Regions from separate parts of the Bacillus tuaregi genome, predicted to be linked through region 1. Evidence: predicted binding sites of a transcription regulator. Region 1 holds the regulator's gene; the other holds the start of a gene.
The links. Region 1 encodes Rex, which represses fermentation and respiration genes when NADH is low (regulators of the CRP and FNR family bind a similar motif). Its sites were predicted from a motif close to TTGTGAAATATTTCACAA; they were not measured.
Positions count from the first base shown of each region.

Region 2: a site for Rex is predicted at 3,554-3,571, ahead of hcp (hydroxylamine reductase). Genes of this name have one in related genera too.

Region 1 covers NZ_LT629731.1:3,999,258-4,010,434, forward strand. Annotated here, with positions in the region: gene BQ5321_RS21560 (ABC transporter permease) at 1-1,072, opposite strand, end outside; gene groL (chaperonin GroEL) at 1,302-2,936, opposite strand; gene groES (co-chaperone GroES) at 3,024-3,308, opposite strand; gene BQ5321_RS21575 (CPBP family intramembrane glutamic endopeptidase) at 3,631-4,317, shown strand; gene BQ5321_RS21580 (YdiK family protein) at 4,343-4,549, shown strand; gene BQ5321_RS21585 (redox-sensing transcriptional repressor Rex) at 4,569-5,228, opposite strand; gene moaC (cyclic pyranopterin monophosphate synthase MoaC) at 5,318-5,800, opposite strand; gene BQ5321_RS21595 (ABC-F family ATP-binding cassette domain-containing protein) at 5,996-7,918, shown strand; gene tsaD (tRNA (adenosine(37)-N6)-threonylcarbamoyltransferase complex transferase subunit TsaD) at 8,234-9,271, opposite strand; gene rimI (ribosomal protein S18-alanine N-acetyltransferase) at 9,268-9,717, opposite strand; gene tsaB (tRNA (adenosine(37)-N6)-threonylcarbamoyltransferase complex dimerization subunit type 1 TsaB) at 9,730-10,443, opposite strand; gene tsaE (tRNA (adenosine(37)-N6)-threonylcarbamoyltransferase complex ATPase subunit type 1 TsaE) at 10,440-10,895, opposite strand; gene BQ5321_RS21620 (DUF4153 domain-containing protein) at 11,090-11,177, opposite strand, start outside.
Region 2 covers NZ_LT629731.1:2,983,961-2,990,283, forward strand. Annotated here, with positions in the region: gene BQ5321_RS16635 (DEAD/DEAH box helicase) at 1-1,298, opposite strand, end outside; gene BQ5321_RS16640 (Crp/Fnr family transcriptional regulator) at 1,458-2,153, shown strand; gene hcp (hydroxylamine reductase) at 2,199-3,491, opposite strand; gene BQ5321_RS16650 (YppG family protein) at 3,703-4,215, opposite strand; gene yppF (YppF family protein) at 4,420-4,623, shown strand; gene BQ5321_RS16660 (DUF1798 family protein) at 4,707-5,072, opposite strand; gene BQ5321_RS16665 (hypothetical protein) at 5,155-5,403, opposite strand; gene BQ5321_RS16670 (DUF2515 family protein) at 5,759-6,323, opposite strand, start outside.

The sequences.
Region 1 (11,177 bases):
GAACACAGACAAGTGATCCTAGCACACTGACAATAAGCAGTGCGATTGCATAAATCATTACCATTCCAAAGTTTAAGCTAAACGGCATACCTTCTGGGAATATAAGGGCCGTCAAATAGGTTAATATAATTCCAATGATTATACTAGTAAGTGAGATAACAAATACCTGTGCAATTATGGAGCGTGCTACAAAATGATTCGATGCACCAATAGCTTTCATGACACCGAATTGCTGAGTTTTTTGAATCGTTAATACATAGAAGAAGACGCCGATGACAACAGCTGAAATAACAATCAGAAAGGCAAGCATCATATAAATGGTACCCATTTCTGCTTTATAGCCCGGCATACCTAATAGTGCTTGAGACTTTGTTACCGTTTCTATCCCTTCCATTTTACCATCGATTGCTGCCGGATCCATTTCTTCTCCTTGTAAGGCAATGGCATTCACGACATTTGGCAAGCCATTATCAGAGCCCGGTGCAGCATAGCTATAGGATCTCCATTGTTCAACCGTACTGAATATGGACGGTAGGTGGTTAAAGGATTCCCCCTTCACAAAGCCTATGATCTTCAATGTAATGAGAGAGCCGTCGACAACGATCTCATCACCGAGCTTATAGCCTTCATTCTTTAATTTCTCATCTGCTATGACGCCATTCTCTACATCTGGGTCAAGTTGGACTCCTTCGATGACAGCTGGTTCGATAAATGAACCTGGCTCAATTCCTAAGATAACAGCGTCTGTTTTTTCCTCAGAATTATCCGTTTCTCCCTTTGAAATGGCCACTGTAGCTTGACCAAATAAAGCTGCATCGTCTACTCCATCCGCAGCAAGCAAGTCCTCCTTTATGTCACCGGAAATACTTGATTTCATAAAAGAAGCACCTGCTCCTTTTTCATATACCACATAATCTGTATCCATATTTTTCATCGATGCCGCACTAATCGTTCCCAGTCCATTCCCGAGACCGGAAAGAATGAAGACAAGCCATGCAATAAGGACAATAATGGCCCCTATCATCGTAAAACGAAGCTTTGAATTTTTTATTTCCTTTAAGGCTAAGTACATATCTAATCCCTTCCTCTATATAGTCAAAGTGACAGAAATGTCACTTTGCTCTTTAATTTCTTATTCGAAAATTATTATATACCAAGGTGACAGAAATGTCACTTATTCGACATAAAATAAACCTGTGACAAATCATACCAGTTTAATGAAAAAAACCACTTCCTATTTATAGAAAGTGGTTTTTTGATAGTGTTTTTTATAAATTACAGGCTGCTTTAGAGCCGGCAGATTACATCATGCCGCCCATTCCGCCCATTCCGCCCATGTCAGGCATTCCGCCGCCGTGACCTTCTGGCTCTGGCTTGTCAGCAACTACTGCTTCTGTTGTTAAGAACATCGCAGCAACGCTTCCTGCGTTTTGAAGTGCAGAGCGAGTAACTTTAGTTGGGTCAACGATACCAGCGTCAACCATGTTTACCCATTCGCCAGTAGCAGCGTTGAAACCAACACCTACTTGCTCATGCTTTAAGCGCTCAACGATAACAGAGCCTTCAAGTCCTGCGTTGTGAGCGATTTGACGTACTGGCTCTTCAATCGCACGTAATACGATGTTAATACCAGTTTGCTCGTCGCCATCTGCTTGAATAGAAGCTACTTTATTGTAGATATTGACTAATGCAGTACCACCACCGGCTACGATACCTTCTTCAACAGCAGCGCGAGTAGAGTTTAATGCATCTTCAATACGTAATTTACGCTCTTTTAATTCTGTTTCAGTAGCAGCACCAACTTTGATTACCGCTACACCGCCAGCTAATTTAGCTAGACGCTCTTGTAGCTTTTCACGGTCAAAATCAGAAGTCGTTTCTTCTAATTGAGTACGAATTTGGTTCACACGGCCAGCGATTTGTGCGCTGTCCCCTGCGCCTTCAACAATTGTAGTTGTTTCTTTTGTTACGACAACCTTCACCGCACGACCTAATTGATCGATTTGGGCAGATTTAAGATCAAGTCCAAGATCTTCTGTAATTACTTGACCGCCAGTTAGGATAGCGATATCTTCAAGCATAGCTTTACGACGATCACCGAAGCCAGGAGCTTTAACAGCTACTGCATTGAATGTTCCACGAAGCTTGTTAAGAACGATTGTTGCAAGTGCTTCGCCTTCAACATCTTCAGCAATCAATAATAATGGCTTGCCTTGTTGTACAACCTGCTCAAGAACAGGAAGGATTTCTTGAATGCTAGTGATCTTTTTATCTGTGATTAAGATATATGGATTGTCAAGAACAGCTTCCATCTTATCCGAGTTTGTTACCATGTATGGTGAAGCATATCCGCGGTCAAATTGCATACCTTCAACTACATCTAGCTCAGTTGAGAATCCTTTTGACTCTTCAATTGTGATAACACCATCGTTACCAACGCGTTCCATTGCTTCTGCAATTAATTGACCTACTTCTTCGTCAGCAGAAGAAATCGCAGCAACCTGTGCAATAGACTCTTTTCCTTCGATTGGTTTTGAGATCGCTTTTAATTCTTCTAGAGCTGTTTGAATTGCTTTATCCATACCTTTGCGGATTCCCATTGGGTTCGCTCCGGCAGTTACGTTTTTAAGCCCTTCACGAATCATCGCTTGAGCAAGAACTGTTGCAGTCGTAGTACCGTCACCAGCAATATCATTTGTTTTGCTTGCTACTTCTGCTACTAATTTCGCACCCATGTTTTCAAATGCGTCTTCAAGCTCGATTTCTTTTGCAATGGTTACACCATCATTTGTAATTAGAGGTGAACCGAATTTTTTCTCAAGAACCACGTTACGTCCTTTTGGTCCAAGAGTTACTTTAACTGCATTTGCAAGAGCATCAACCCCACGCAGCATTCCACGGCGGGCTTCTTCGCTGAACTTAATTTCTTTTGCCATTATGAATTACCTCCTTAATATTGTCCATACTATGAAAAAAAATCAAATCTATAGGGCGTCAGCCTAGCTGGCGCCTGAAAATCATTATTATCCAATTACAGCAAGGATATCATTTTCACGAACGATTAAATAATCTGTACCTTCATATTTCACTTCAGTACCAGCGTATTTTGAGAAGATAATGCGATCGCCAACAGATACTTCAAGAGCGACACGCTCACCATTTTCAAGAACGCGACCAGTACCTACAGCGACTACCTTACCTTCCTGTGGTTTTTCCTTTGCAGTGTCCGGTAACACGATACCGCTTGCAGTTTTTTCCTCTGATGCAACAGGTTCAATGATAATGCGATCACCTAGTGGCTTTAACAATTGAAACAACCTCCTCAAATAATATGTCAATTTTTGTTTTTATTTATTAGCACTCATCTCTATCGAGTGCTAACACATCTATAATATTAATAAATTTGATTTCCTTTTGCAAGTCACAACATGTAAATTTTTATTAAAAAGTTTAACAGTTCGGTAAATGATAAAATAACTAAACGGCTCACAAATATTATTTATCGCCATGTTTACTTAAGCTTATACCATGTGAAATATTAGGTGTTATAATTTGAGGGTTTTAGAGGATTACTGATAAAATGAAATAGATATGCTTTATACAGGATATATGTTAAAGGAGAACTTCACTTTGAAGAAAGAATATTGGTTTATTTTGATTGCATATACATTCATGCACCTTTCCGGGATTTTAGGGGTACCTCTTGTCACTTATTTTGGTAGTTTATTAGGAAAGAGCCCTCAGGAAATGGCGGAACTATCTGTTTCCTTATGGATAATGATTAGCTTTTCTGTTACTCTCATCATCATTCTTTTTCTCCTACGAAGGGAATGGACAAACCCTGTTCGCAATGAAAGGGCTTTGTCACCTCGAGACTCCATGTATTGGGCCGTTGGAGGAATTTTTTTGGCCTTCTTTGCCCAAATTACAGCAGCAAATATTGAATATTTGCTTGGTATTGAAATAGGATCAGATAACACAGAGCAAATCGTTAATCTCATTAAGACAGCTCCTATGGTCATCCTTGTCACTTCCATTATTGGACCCATTCTAGAAGAAATTGTGTTCCGTAAAATTCTATTCGGGGCTCTTTACACCCGATTGAATTTCTTTCTAGCCGGTCTTATCAGTTCACTTATTTTTGCCTTTGCACATGGGGAGCCAGAACACGTACTCCTATACTCAGCAATGGGCTTTACGTTTGCTTTTTTGTATGTCAAAACAAAACGGATACTGGTCCCGATTTTCGCTCATGTATCAATGAATACCATTGTCGTGATTATGCAGCTATATCCGGATTTGTTCCAACCATTATAAATCTTAATTCATGGAGGATTATGCTTTGAGACAATCACCGCTTTTTTCGGGTATCATTTATATATTTCTTGGTACATTATTTACCTTCTTCGCGATTCAAAATATTAACGAGGATGGCGGCTGGGGATTTTTCACCATCTTGCTTATTATCCTTGCCACCTTTGACTTTGGTTCAGGAATTCGAATGATTCTGTTTCACTTTCAGCTAAAAAAGCAGCAGACAAAAAAATGACCCTATAAGGGCCATTTTTTTATTCATCTGTTGCTTCTTCTTCTATTGAATAGTGCTTTAAGAAGTATACAAGTGATTGAAGCTCTACTGCTAGATCTATATGGTGTACGCGTACATGTGCAGGCACTGTTAAACGAGCAGGTGTAAAGTTTAATATTCCCCTTATATTAGCCTTCAACAGCCGGTCTGTCACAAATTGGGCTACCGGTGCCGGAATGGTTAGTATGGCAACCTCAATTCCCTGTTCCTCTATAACCTTTTCAAGATTATCCATATGATAGACAGGTACATTCCCAATCTTATGGTCGACTTTATCTGCCTGTACGTCAAAAGCGACTGCAATTTTGGTGTTATTATTTTTTAAGAAATTATAATTTAAAAAGGCCGTTCCAAGATTTCCGACTCCAATTAAAGCCACCTTTGTCAGTTCATCCTGGTCCAAAGTTTTACGGAAAAAGGATAGCAAATACTGAACATTATATCCATAACCTTTTTTACCCAATGCACCAAAATAAGAAAAATCTCTCCGGATTGTTGCTGAATCTACCTTCACTGCTTCACTAAGCTCAGCTGAAGATACTCTTTGTTTTCCAGACGCGTGTAAATTTGTTAAAAATCGATAATATAAAGGCAATCTCTTTGCTGTTGCTTGCGGTATCTTGGTCGTTTCATTTGCCATTCGAATCCCCCTTTTCCCTTCCTTATTCCTTTTTCACTTTGTGTACGGGCCATTAATGACTAAACACCTGTCTGTAAACACTTTCATTTTTACATCCTTTTAAAGTCCCCGTTTTTGCCACCTGTTTTCTCTACTAAATATGTCTCTCCTATCACCATTCCTTTATCGATTGCTTTACACATATCATAGACTGTTAAAGCGCACACAGACGCGGCAGTGAGGGCTTCCATTTCTACTCCAGTGCTCCCTTTCGTTTTAACAAAAACTTTAATAAACAATTCATAATCTTCATTCTTTGATTCCCATGAAAATGAGATATCAACACCAGTTAATGAAAGCGGATGACACATGGGAATAATATCCGATGTCTTTTTTGCTGCCATTATTCCTGCAACCTGGGCAACCGCTAAAACGTCTCCCTTTTTCATTTGGTTATTCGTTATTTTATCATATATTTCCTGACTCACAATAATACTTGATATTGCAGCCGCAGTTCGAAAGGACTCAGCTTTCTCACTGACATCTACCATCTTTGCTCTGCCTTGCTCATTAAAATGAGTAAACTCAGCCATATAAAAACCCCTCTTTATAAATGATACACTATTTTATAGGTATTTGTCTTTACTTTGTATTCTCCTTCACAAATAGTGTTTCCTATTTTAATAAAATATACAATTACTATTGAATCTATCTATAACCGCTCAATTCCCTATGTATTGCTGTCAACCTCTTTATCGGTTAATCTAGTAGTATAGAGGTGAACAATCATGATTTTATTACAAATCAATCAATTATGTAAATACTATGGAGCAGATATTATTTTATCAAATATAAAATTAGAGGTACAAACGCGAGACCGCATCGCTTTAGTTGGAAGAAACGGTGCAGGAAAATCTACCTTATTAAAAATAATCGCTGGGCATCTATCCTATGACTCAGGCGATATTATTAAGCCAAAAGAAGTGAAAATTGGCTACCTTGCTCAGGATACAGGTCTTGAATCAAATGTATCTATTTGGGAGGAAATGCTATCCGTTTTTGCTGATCTAAGACAGCAGGAACAAAAGCTGCGAAGCTTGGAAAATCAAATGTCTGACCCAGCCACTCTTCAAAATGAGGCCAGTTACGAAAAGGTACTAAAGGAATATGATGTCCTGCAGGTGGAATTTAAGGAAAAAGGTGGCTATCAGTATGAAGCTGACATTCGCTCTGTACTGCATGGACTGAATTTTCAATCCTTTGATTATCATACTAAAATTTCATCCTTAAGCGGCGGGCAAAAGACACGTCTAGCACTTGGTAAATTACTGCTATCAAAGCCCGAGATACTAATTCTCGATGAGCCGACAAACCACCTTGATATTGATACATTATCCTGGCTTGAACAATATCTACAGGGCTATGAAGGTGCTATCCTGATTGTATCCCATGACCGTTATTTCCTCGATAAGGTTGTGAATCAGGTCTATGAAATATCTCGGCAGCAAATCACTAAATATGTAGGAAACTATAGCTCTTACTTAGATAAAAAAGCTGAGAATTATGAACGGGAAATGAAGCAATATGAAAAACAGCAAGAGGAGGTCAATAAGCTGCAGGATTTTATCCAGCGTAATCTTGCCCGAGCCTCTACAACGAAACGGGCTCAGAGTCGACGTAAAAAGCTGGAAAGAATGGAGTTAATGGATCGTCCATTAGGAAATGAAAAATCAGCTTCCTTCTCCTTTGATATAGAAAAACAATCTGGAAATGAAGTTTTACAGGTTAGATCTCTGTCTATTGGTTATACCGAAGAAGCTGTCTCTCAGGATATAAATATACGTCTGACAAGAGGAGAAAGCATTGCCCTTGTCGGACCAAACGGGATTGGTAAATCAACATTATTAAAAACAATTATGAAAAAGCTCGAACCACAAGAAGGTGATATTCAATATGGTACAAATGTATCGATTGGTTACTATGATCAGGAACAAGCTGAACTCACCTCAAACAAAAAGGTACTCAATGAGCTTTGGGACGATTATCCTTTAAAAAGTGAAAAAGAAATCCGTACGATTCTCGGAAACTTTTTATTCTCAGGTGATGATGTATTAAAAATTGTATCTACCTTGAGCGGCGGTGAAAAGGCCCGTTTGGCACTTGCGAAGCTGATGATGCAGAAAGCAAACCTTTTAATATTAGACGAGCCGACCAACCATCTTGATTTAGATAGTAAAGAAATACTGGAAAATTCCCTAGTCGATTATCCGGGCACCATTCTATTCGTTTCCCACGACCGGTACTTTATCAACCGTATTGCTTCTAAAGTGGTTGAGCTTAGCAAATACGGCTCTACTGAGTATTTGGGTGATTATGATTATTATGTGGAAAAGAAACTTGAGCAGGAAGAGTTAAAGGAGCTGGAGGAACAAAAAAAGGAAGCCGGTCAACCGATAAAGCAGGAAAAGACGAGTTATCAACAGGACAAAGAAGCTAAGAAGCTGGAAAGACAGCGCCTTAGAAGAATTGAAGAGCTAGAAGGGATTATTGAAGAGCTCGAACAAAAAATTGAAGCAAATGAACAGCTTCTCTGTGATCCAGAAATATTTCAAGACCACGAAAAATCACTTCACATTCATGAGGAAGTAGAAAAACAGAAACAAGAGCTAGAACAGTTTGTGGAGGAATGGACCTTATTGGCGGATGAATAGTAATCATCCACAAAATAATAATGAGCTTGTTCATAACCTAGCCTTACAAAAAACGAAGCATCGTCAGCTATGCTTCGTTTTTCCACATTTTTAACCACAGCCCAATAGCCTTTATTACAACTTTCCACACACTTTTCCACATTATCCACAATTCTACCCCTGGTTTATCCACATTGTTAACAGTATCCACAGACTTATCCACATTTTAGGGAATTTTCAGACTTTTATCGTCTCTTTTCCAATCAACGATTGTGAATATCTACTTTTTTTACCAACAGACTACTACCTTATCAACAGAAAAAGACTCCTGACTAATCAGAAGTCTTTTCCTTCATTGTGGATAGTTATATCAAGACCTGGATTTGCATTTAATGCCAAGCCTGCCCGTTGCCCTTTTTCATACATTACACTTCCTGCCGCGGCAATCATAGCCGCATTATCTGTGCATAACTTTAACGGTGGAATAACCAGCTCAACCTCCGCTAATTCGTTAAAGGCTTCCGTCAACACAGCCCGTAAGCCTTTATTGGCTGCTACACCGCCGGCCAGTAATACTTGTTTTACTCCATATTCCTTTACTGCCTTCACTGTCTTAGTTACCAATACATCTATTACACTCGCCTGAAAGCTGGCTGCAAGATCCTCTGGCTTAATAGGTTCCCCACGCTGCTCTGCATTGTGGACAGTGTTAATAACTGCCGATTTCAGGCCACTAAAGCTAAAATCATAGGAGCCATCTTCTAGCCAGGCTCTCGGCAAATCAATGACTGCTTCCCCTTCGTGAGCAAGACGGTCGATTTGCGGTCCACCCGGATATGGTAGATGAAGCGTCCTAGCCACTTTATCATATGCCTCTCCTGCAGCATCATCTCTGGTCTCACCAATGACCTCAAAATGTCCATGCTCCTTCATATAGACTAGTTCCGTATGACCTCCCGAGACAACTAACGCTAACAATGGGAAGGTCATCTCCGTAACCAGACGGTTAGCATAGATATGACCGGCAATATGATGAACCGAAACAAGTGGAATCCCATGTGCAAATGCAACAGCCTTTGCTGCATTGACACCAATCAATAAAGCTCCAACTAGACCTGGTCCTTCAGTTACTGAAATCGCATCGATATCCTCATAGGATACATTTGCTTCCTTTAGAGCCTCCTCGAGTACAAGCGTGATTTGCTCAACATGATGGCGCGAGGCAATCTCCGGTACAACTCCACCAAAACGTTTATGGCTGTCAATTTGCGATGCCACAATATTAGTCACGATTTCTCTGCCATTTTTCACAATAGAAACTGCCGTCTCATCACAGCTAGTTTCAATCCCCATTACCAATAAATCCTTTTTCATAAGTTCACCCACATCACTAACGCATCCTCTTGATTATCTGTATAATAATTCTTACGAATGGCTCCCCCTTGAAAACCAAATTTCCGATAAAGGGATTGAGCAATCGTATTCGACACTCTCACTTCAAGGGTCATCGTTATGGCCCCGTGTTCCTTTGCTGCTTCTATCATCTTTCCCATTAAAGCTTCCCCTAGCTTCATTCCTCGATACTTAGGTAGAATGGCTATATTCGTTACATGTGCCTCGTCTACGACAATCCATACGCCGCAATAACCGACAATTCTATCATCAACTTCTATTACATGGTAATTAGCAAACTGATTTTGTGTTAGCTCATTGTAAAAAGCCTCTCTGCTCCAGGGAAGTGTAAACGATTGATGCTCAATCTCCATGATTTGGTCAATATCCTCAATATTCATCATGCGAAAAGAATATGTACTTTCCATTTTGACAACTTCCTATCCTTCTTCTATCTTCAATTCCTTTTGGGCTTCTAGCCATTTTGCCTCTGCTTCCGCTAATCGTATATAATTAGGAACAAAGGAATGTATGTCCTCTCCCGGTTTCTCATAACCTAATAATGCTAATTCAGACGGACGAGGATTGTGCTCTGTGATTTCTGCGAGGATGGCTTTTCCTCCCAATTCCTGCTCGAACACCTCACGATGGAGCGCTATATCCGATCCAATAAACAAAACCTTTTCATCCTGTTGTCCTAATTCAACTGCCCAATTTTTCGATAATACCAGCTGATCCTGTATTCGTGATACGAGCTTTCCATCTTGATACTGATAAAGACCTGTATAGATTTGTCCTCTTCTTGCATCAAATAGTGGAGAGATACAGCCATTAAAATAACGTCCTGCACCTGCAGCTAATACTTCTAGACTCGATACCCCAACGAGTGGAATCGAAAGGGTCCATGCCAGTGTTTTAGCGATTGTTACCCCGATTCGAACGCCTGTGTAGGAACCAGGTCCCTTTGCTACAACAATTTTATCTAAATCAGCTGGCTTCATTTCACAATCAATTAATAGCTTTTCGATGGCAGGCATCACCCGAATCGAGTGATTTTTTTTCATATTGGTAATGTACTCGCCAATTACCTGTTTTTCATCCATAAGTGCAATGCCTAATGCATAATTTGATGTATCAATTGCTAATACGTTCATGAAAAAATCTCCTTACATAAATGCTCATATCGCTCACCAACTGGTTTGATTACCAATCTTCGGGTATCATTTCCTTGATGATAGATATAAATATCCAAACGTTCATGTGGCAGCTGCTCTTCAATCAAATGAGCCCATTCTACAACCGTTACCCCATCTCCGCTGAAATACTCTTCAAAACCCAAATCCTCATAGGCGTCCTCCAAACGGTATACATCCATATGATATAAGGGCATGGTTCCATGATATTCTTTAATAATGGTAAAAGTAGGACTGTTCACGTTTCTTTTTATTCCTAAGCCAACCGCCAATCCTTTTGTAAACGCGGTCTTCCCAGCTCCTAAATCGCCCTCAAGCGTTATCACATCTCCTGGCTGTAGAAAAGAAGCAAGGCGTTTAGAAAAATCCTGTGTATCCTCTAATTTAGTTGAAATAACTTCATATTCATTCATATAATCACCCTACTGTTTACCTGTGTCCTCTACTCATTCGGGAACACAAGCAAACATTCCATTTATTCCTATTATCATTTAACAGTTTACATGATTTTACCCATAAGAGCAAAAGCATGTAATGGTATTCAGCATTAACAAAGATAAAGAAAAACAAACGAGAGAGTGCCTCGTTTGTTTAGGTTACACTGAAATTATTTTATTTTAATAAAGATAAATAATACGGCATTATTATATATTTCATGATCTTTTTGAATATTAATTTGCTGTACGACAAATGTC
Region 2 (6,323 bases), 1.0 Mb from region 1:
TTATCTGGATTTATTCGGGCACTTTCCGGACTGCGGTGAAAAAAATATTCTGGGTGTCCAATAATATATTGGTCAAGCGGACTGGAGCTGGCTACCATCATAACAAGTGATTCGCTATGCCGTCTTCCAGCCCTTCCAGCCTGTTGCCAGGCACTTGCAATTGTACCGGGGTAACCCGTCATGATACATACCTGAAGCTGACCAATATCAACACCAAGTTCGAGCGCATTTGTACTTACGACACCGTAGATTTCACCTGAACGCAAACCATTTTCAATACTACGGCGTTCAGTCGGTAAATAGCCGCCTCGATAGCCTCTAATTGCTTTTGGACCAAGCTGATATTTGACCAGTTCCTTTAAATACGTTAATAGAATCTCGACTCTAACTCTGCTGCGGGCAAAAACAATCGTTTGAATTTTATTCCTCAATAACTCAGCAGCCAGCTTTCGCACCTCAAGTGTTGCACTTCTGCGAATATTTAACGGTTTATTGACAATTGGAGGGTTATAAAAAAGAAAATGCTTTACGCCACTCGGTGCTCCGTTGTTATCAATAAGAACCATTTGACTATCAGTTAGTGCTTCAGCGAGCTCGAGTGGATTAGCAATCGTTGCCGAGGTACAAATAAAAATCGGATTGCTGCCATAATATTGGCAAATTCTTTTTAACCTTCTAATGACATTGGCAACATGACTACCAAATACACCCCTATAAATATGAAGCTCATCAATAATTACATAGGTTAAATTTTCAAAGAGAGAAACCCATTTCGTATGATGGGGTAAAATTGCAGAGTGAAGCATATCTGGATTTGTAATGACAATATGCCCAGCCTTTCTTACCTTTTGTCGAATATTAGCCGGTGTGTCACCATCATACGTGTAGCTGTTGATTTGCAGGCCTGCGTCCTGGATTAATTCATTTATTTCACTTTTTTGATCCTGGGCAAGCGCCTTGGTCGGAAACATATATAGTGCTCTTGCATTTGGATTACGAGTGATGGTTTCAAGAACGGGAAGGTTATAGCATAAAGTCTTCCCGGAGGCAGTTGGTGTAACCGCAACAATGTTTCTCTTTTCCATTACCGATTCAAATGCTTCTCTTTGATGAGTATATAATGTATGAATTCCCCGACTCTGCAAGGCCGCTCTAAGCGAAGGATGAATAGAGGCTGGAAAATCAACCGTCCTCGCTTCCCTTGCCTCCATTGTCTGCCAATGAACAATATTTTCTTTCACGTCATCGGTTAGCTTTAATTGTTGAATAATTTCTTGCAAACTCTTTCGACGATTCATTCATTCTCACCTCATAACGTTTATTTTATCGAATAAACGTTCGTTATAAAAGGTAAAACCTTGATATATTTTAATTTATTATCTTTGCACAAGAATAAACGGACATTTTTATGTCTTTTTTGTTACAATAGGAGTTAAGAAATGTGATGAGGTGTCAGCATGAATAAAGAACAAATCGAAGACGTATTATCCGAGTTTTCCTTATTTCGTGAGCTAAGCAAACACGAAATCAATAAGATTGTTGAAATATCTATTTCAAGGGAATGGAACAAGGGCAGTCATGTTTTTTTACAGGATGAACCTCTTGAAAATGTTTATTTTATATACGATGGTAAAGTAAAAATATATAAAACAGATGTCAATGGAAAAGAACAGATTGTATCCATTCTAAAAAAAGGAGATATGTTCCCGCATGTTGGTTTTTTCCGCAAAGGCGGCTATCCAGCATTCTCTGAAGTACTCGAAAATGCCAACCTCGTCGTTGTCCCAATTGTCCAATTTGAACGAGTTTTAATCGACAACCCTGAGCTGTGTATTAAAGTCTTTAAGGTATTAGGAGAAAAAATTGTTGATTTGCAGGAAAGATTAGAATCACAAATTCTTAATAATACCTATCAGCAAATCGTTAAGCTACTTCTAAGACTTGGAAAAGAGCATGGCCAACAATTAGATGATGGACGTACTCTTTTAAAAGGTGAATTTACTAATCGTGATTTGGCTAATATGATTGGAACGACAAGAGAGACCGTTAGCCGCACCCTAACTAAGCTTAAAAAAGAGAATCTTATTGAAGCTGATTCAGACAGTGATTTATTGTTTGATGCAGAGGTGTTGGCAGAGGAGCTATTCTCTTAAACCAATTCAAAAAAGAGAGTGGGATTCACTCTCTTTTTCAATGCTTTAATTTAATTGGAGCATTTCCTTCATATCTTCTGCGGCGGTTCCGATTAATTTCAGGTTAAAGGTCTGCTGTAAAACACTCATAACTCCTTCAGAGATAAATTCAGGTGGCTTTGGTCCAATCCGAATATCTTGAATTCCAAGGCTGAATAATCCAAGAAGAATGGCAACGGCCTTTTGCTCAAACCAGGAAAGTACAATGCTTACAGGCAGTTCATTGATTTCACACTCAAAGGCGTCCGCCAAAGCTTTTGCTATTTTTACTGTTGAACCGGAATTATTACACTGTCCTAAATCAATATATCGAGGAATATCAGTGCCTGGAACGGTTCCATAGTCCACATCATTAAAACGGAATTTACCACAGGAAGTAGTTAAGATGACCGTTTCTGGAGGCAGCGAAGTCGCTAATTCACGATAATATTCCCCACCTTTTCCAGGCGCATCACAGCCCGCAATAACGAAGAAGCGTTTAATTTTGCCTTCCTTAACTGCTGCAATTACCTCAGGTGCTAATCCAAGAACTGTTTCATGATGAAAACCGGTAAGCAAGGTTTCATCTGATTCAATATTTGCTTCTGGAAGCTCCAGTGCCCGGTTAATTAATGGACTGAAATCATCCTCCTCGATTTTCTGTACCCCTTCAAGTCCCGCCACCTCATAGGAGTACATACGGTCAGCATAGGTACCTTTTATCGGCATAACACAGTTTGTCGTAGCCAAAATAGCACCCGGGAATTTTTCAAACAATCTTCGTTGGTCATACCAAGCTTTTCCGATATTGCCTTTCAAATGGTCGTATTTCTTCAATTCAGGATAACCATGTGCTGGAAGCATTTCTGAATGTGTATAGATATTAATTCCTTTTCCTTCTGTTTGTTTCAATAATTGCTCAAGGGCAAATAAATTATGTCCTGTCACAACAATCGATTTACCTTCAATTTTATTCTGTGATACACGTACAGGCTCTGGAATACCAAGTAGCTTTGTATGTGCTTCATCTAGTACTTCCATAATACGCACTGCAGACTGACCGACCTTCATAGCCATTTCAATATGCTCCTGGACATTGAAATTCGAATTTGTTAATGTCATATACAATGCTTCATGTGTTGTTGCATCGACAAACGGATCTGTATAGCCTAATTGATTTGCATGAGTACGATAGGCAGCAATTCCCTTTAATCCGAAAATGATGGTATCCTGCAAACTGGCAATGGTTTCATCTTTTCCACAAACACCGATAACTTTACAGCCACCAGTAGGTGTTTGCTCACATTGGTAACAAAACATTCTTTACAAATCCCCTCTCTACTTGAATTCCTTTACAGTGTACCTTCCTGAAATTACCATACCTGTGATTCATATCACACTTTGAATGAATGTCATAAAATTTTCACTATTTAACCAGTGATTTTCGAACAAACTGTGACAAATAGTGATTAAAGTCCTTGTCTAATAAAAAAAACGGTCCATATCAAGGACCGTATTCGAGTATTTGCTATTAAGCTTTAAACATGCCTCCGAATCCTTTTACAACAGATGATACCTGACTGACAGCATTAATCATTTGCCCAGCAGTATCAACCATTTTGTTGATATCTAATGTTCCATCCTGTGCCTTGAACGAATTTAACACTGTTTTCATTCCTGACGGCGGCTTCGTAAGAAAAGATCCCTTAGGATATGGATTCATGTAGGGATAGCCGTTCTGCTGCGGCTGCTGTAATGACATATAGGCCTCTTCTTTTTCCTGGAGCGGGTTATGAAACACGGTTGATGAATAGGATGGTTGTGACGGCTGCGGCTGAAGATAGCCAGAAGACCCTTGATAAGAAGGAAAATATGACGGATGTACTTGATAAGGATTCAAGTATGGATAATCAGACGGAGGCTGAGTCCCTTGCATGATTGAGTATGGCTGTTGTCTCATTTCAAGATTTACGAATTTATTGGCTAAGGACGGCATAGAATGATATCCAAAGTAACGACTGTGTCTAAACCTTGGAGCATACACGGGCAGTATCCCTCCTTTATAAGTTCCTATATTTTTAATTATATGATGGATTCGCCCAGTTGGTGACTGTGTCAATTGGTGTATCTTTCTTTTTCTGATTATGTCAGCTGATGGGGGATTCTGTCGGAAGTCTAAATATTTTAAAAACAACTGACAATTCTTTTGTCATGTTAAAATAAAGTAAAAGACGAAGGAGGTATAGGCATGACTATTCACGAACTAAAATTAAAGTTTCTGCAGCTTCGTGATTATTTAACCGATGATGTGAATGTTTTATTGGACTTCACAAAAAAAGAGTATGTGCAAAATAAAATTTCAATCATTGAATACCGAAACCTTGTTCGCGAACTAGAAAACTTAGGGGCGAAATTTCCCGACATATTCATCGATCATTCCATAATACATTAACAGCCAAACACAGTAGCTGTAGTCCTAGAACATACCGTTCAAAAGGAAGTCCCCACATAGAAGACTTCCTTTTTGTTTTCCATTTACACATAATCGTCATGTAATTCATTAAGAATGCCCTTAAGGACAAACTCTACAGAGTGCATCATATGATGAAAGCGCGTCATGCTCGTTTGCGGAAAAAAGGCTTGAACAGCAAGTATTTCCAACTGCTGTATGACCGAATCAAGCTGTTCAAGATGTAGATTCCGTGGTTGAACAGAAACAATCCAACCTTTAGCAAGCGGATACCAGCTTTCCAGCTCTTCTTTAAGCTTATTCGCAAATGGCAGCACCTCATGATGAAAATCAGCTGCTTGATTTGACTTCTTCGCTTCCACAAAAATGCCCATAACTTGTTGGCAAAAACCTAACAGTGTCTCAGTCTTACTGAACAGCCCCTGAGTCATCTCCATTCACCCCAAACTTAATTGTATTACCTGTCAAATAAAATAGAGAAGCCATTAGGCTTCCCTTACTGAATGTATATATTTAATAACTAAGTGTCAACTTTAACGATTTTTTAGGCTGTTCCTTTCGTTCTTTTAAGGAGGTCATGTTCTTTTCCAGCGTTTCCAATTGCTCGTCACAGAAAGCAATACGTTGTTCCTGTATTCTTTGCCATTCATCCTGTTGTTGTGACATATTGGTCTTGATTGATTTATCCAATTGCTCGAGCTGATGATTCATCTCTTCAAACATGTCAATTAGTTCTTCTCTTCCAATAACAGTTGCCTTCATTCTCCATCTGCCTCCCTCTTGAACTTTAGTAATAATACTTATTCTCCCTTTCCTTTTATCTTCCTTCCCGCTTGACAAAACTAGTTAGAATTCGGCAAAGGTAGAAGAAATTTTCTTTTTAAGCACTCTGTTCGACAAAACAATAAGAATGAAAATATCCCCCTTGAACAAACTAGTAGTGGAGGTGTTTTAAATGGGGCAAAAAGAAAAACAAAATAAAGTCCAACCTAAAAAACTAAATGAATCAAAACCTGGCTATGGAGACAAAAAACTTGAAGGTCCTGATCGTCCTTCAACATAAGTAAGACAAAAAAAGCAAGGACTCGCTCCTTGCTTTTTATATTATTGGTATACATCATTCTATTATCTGTTTGAATAGTGCCATTCTTTGTATCTGGCTTTGCTTACGAAAAAACCAATCATTTAATAAAATAGGATGATAATGAATTGGATTTTCATACCATGACTTCCTTATTTTTGTCCTCACTGACCAGTCTTCGTGGTCCATTATTCCATGAGTGCCAGGCTCTATAATAGGATAAACCGCACGCAAAATCGGCGTCTCTCTCGTTTTTCCTTTCATAAAATAAGATTCATAATCATATCTTGAGCCAGTATGAACACTTTTAGATGCAAACTTATAAAAGGCAGGATATAGCTGTTCATTGAATAAAATGGAAGCAATTCTTTTGCCAAGATCTATCCGTTTATGAACATTTTTAAACCCATTGACGCTTGCCCCATAGAGATTCCCTTCACAGGTAGGCAACAGGATTGAACTAAAGTGGAGCAAGTCCTGAAAGAAAAAAGTAAAGGTTCGAAAAACATTACTTTGGACATGCGGATGGGTGATGACTGGTTTATGAATGACATGCTGTTCATTCACAATGAGTGAAATGAGTAAGCGTTTATAATCTCTA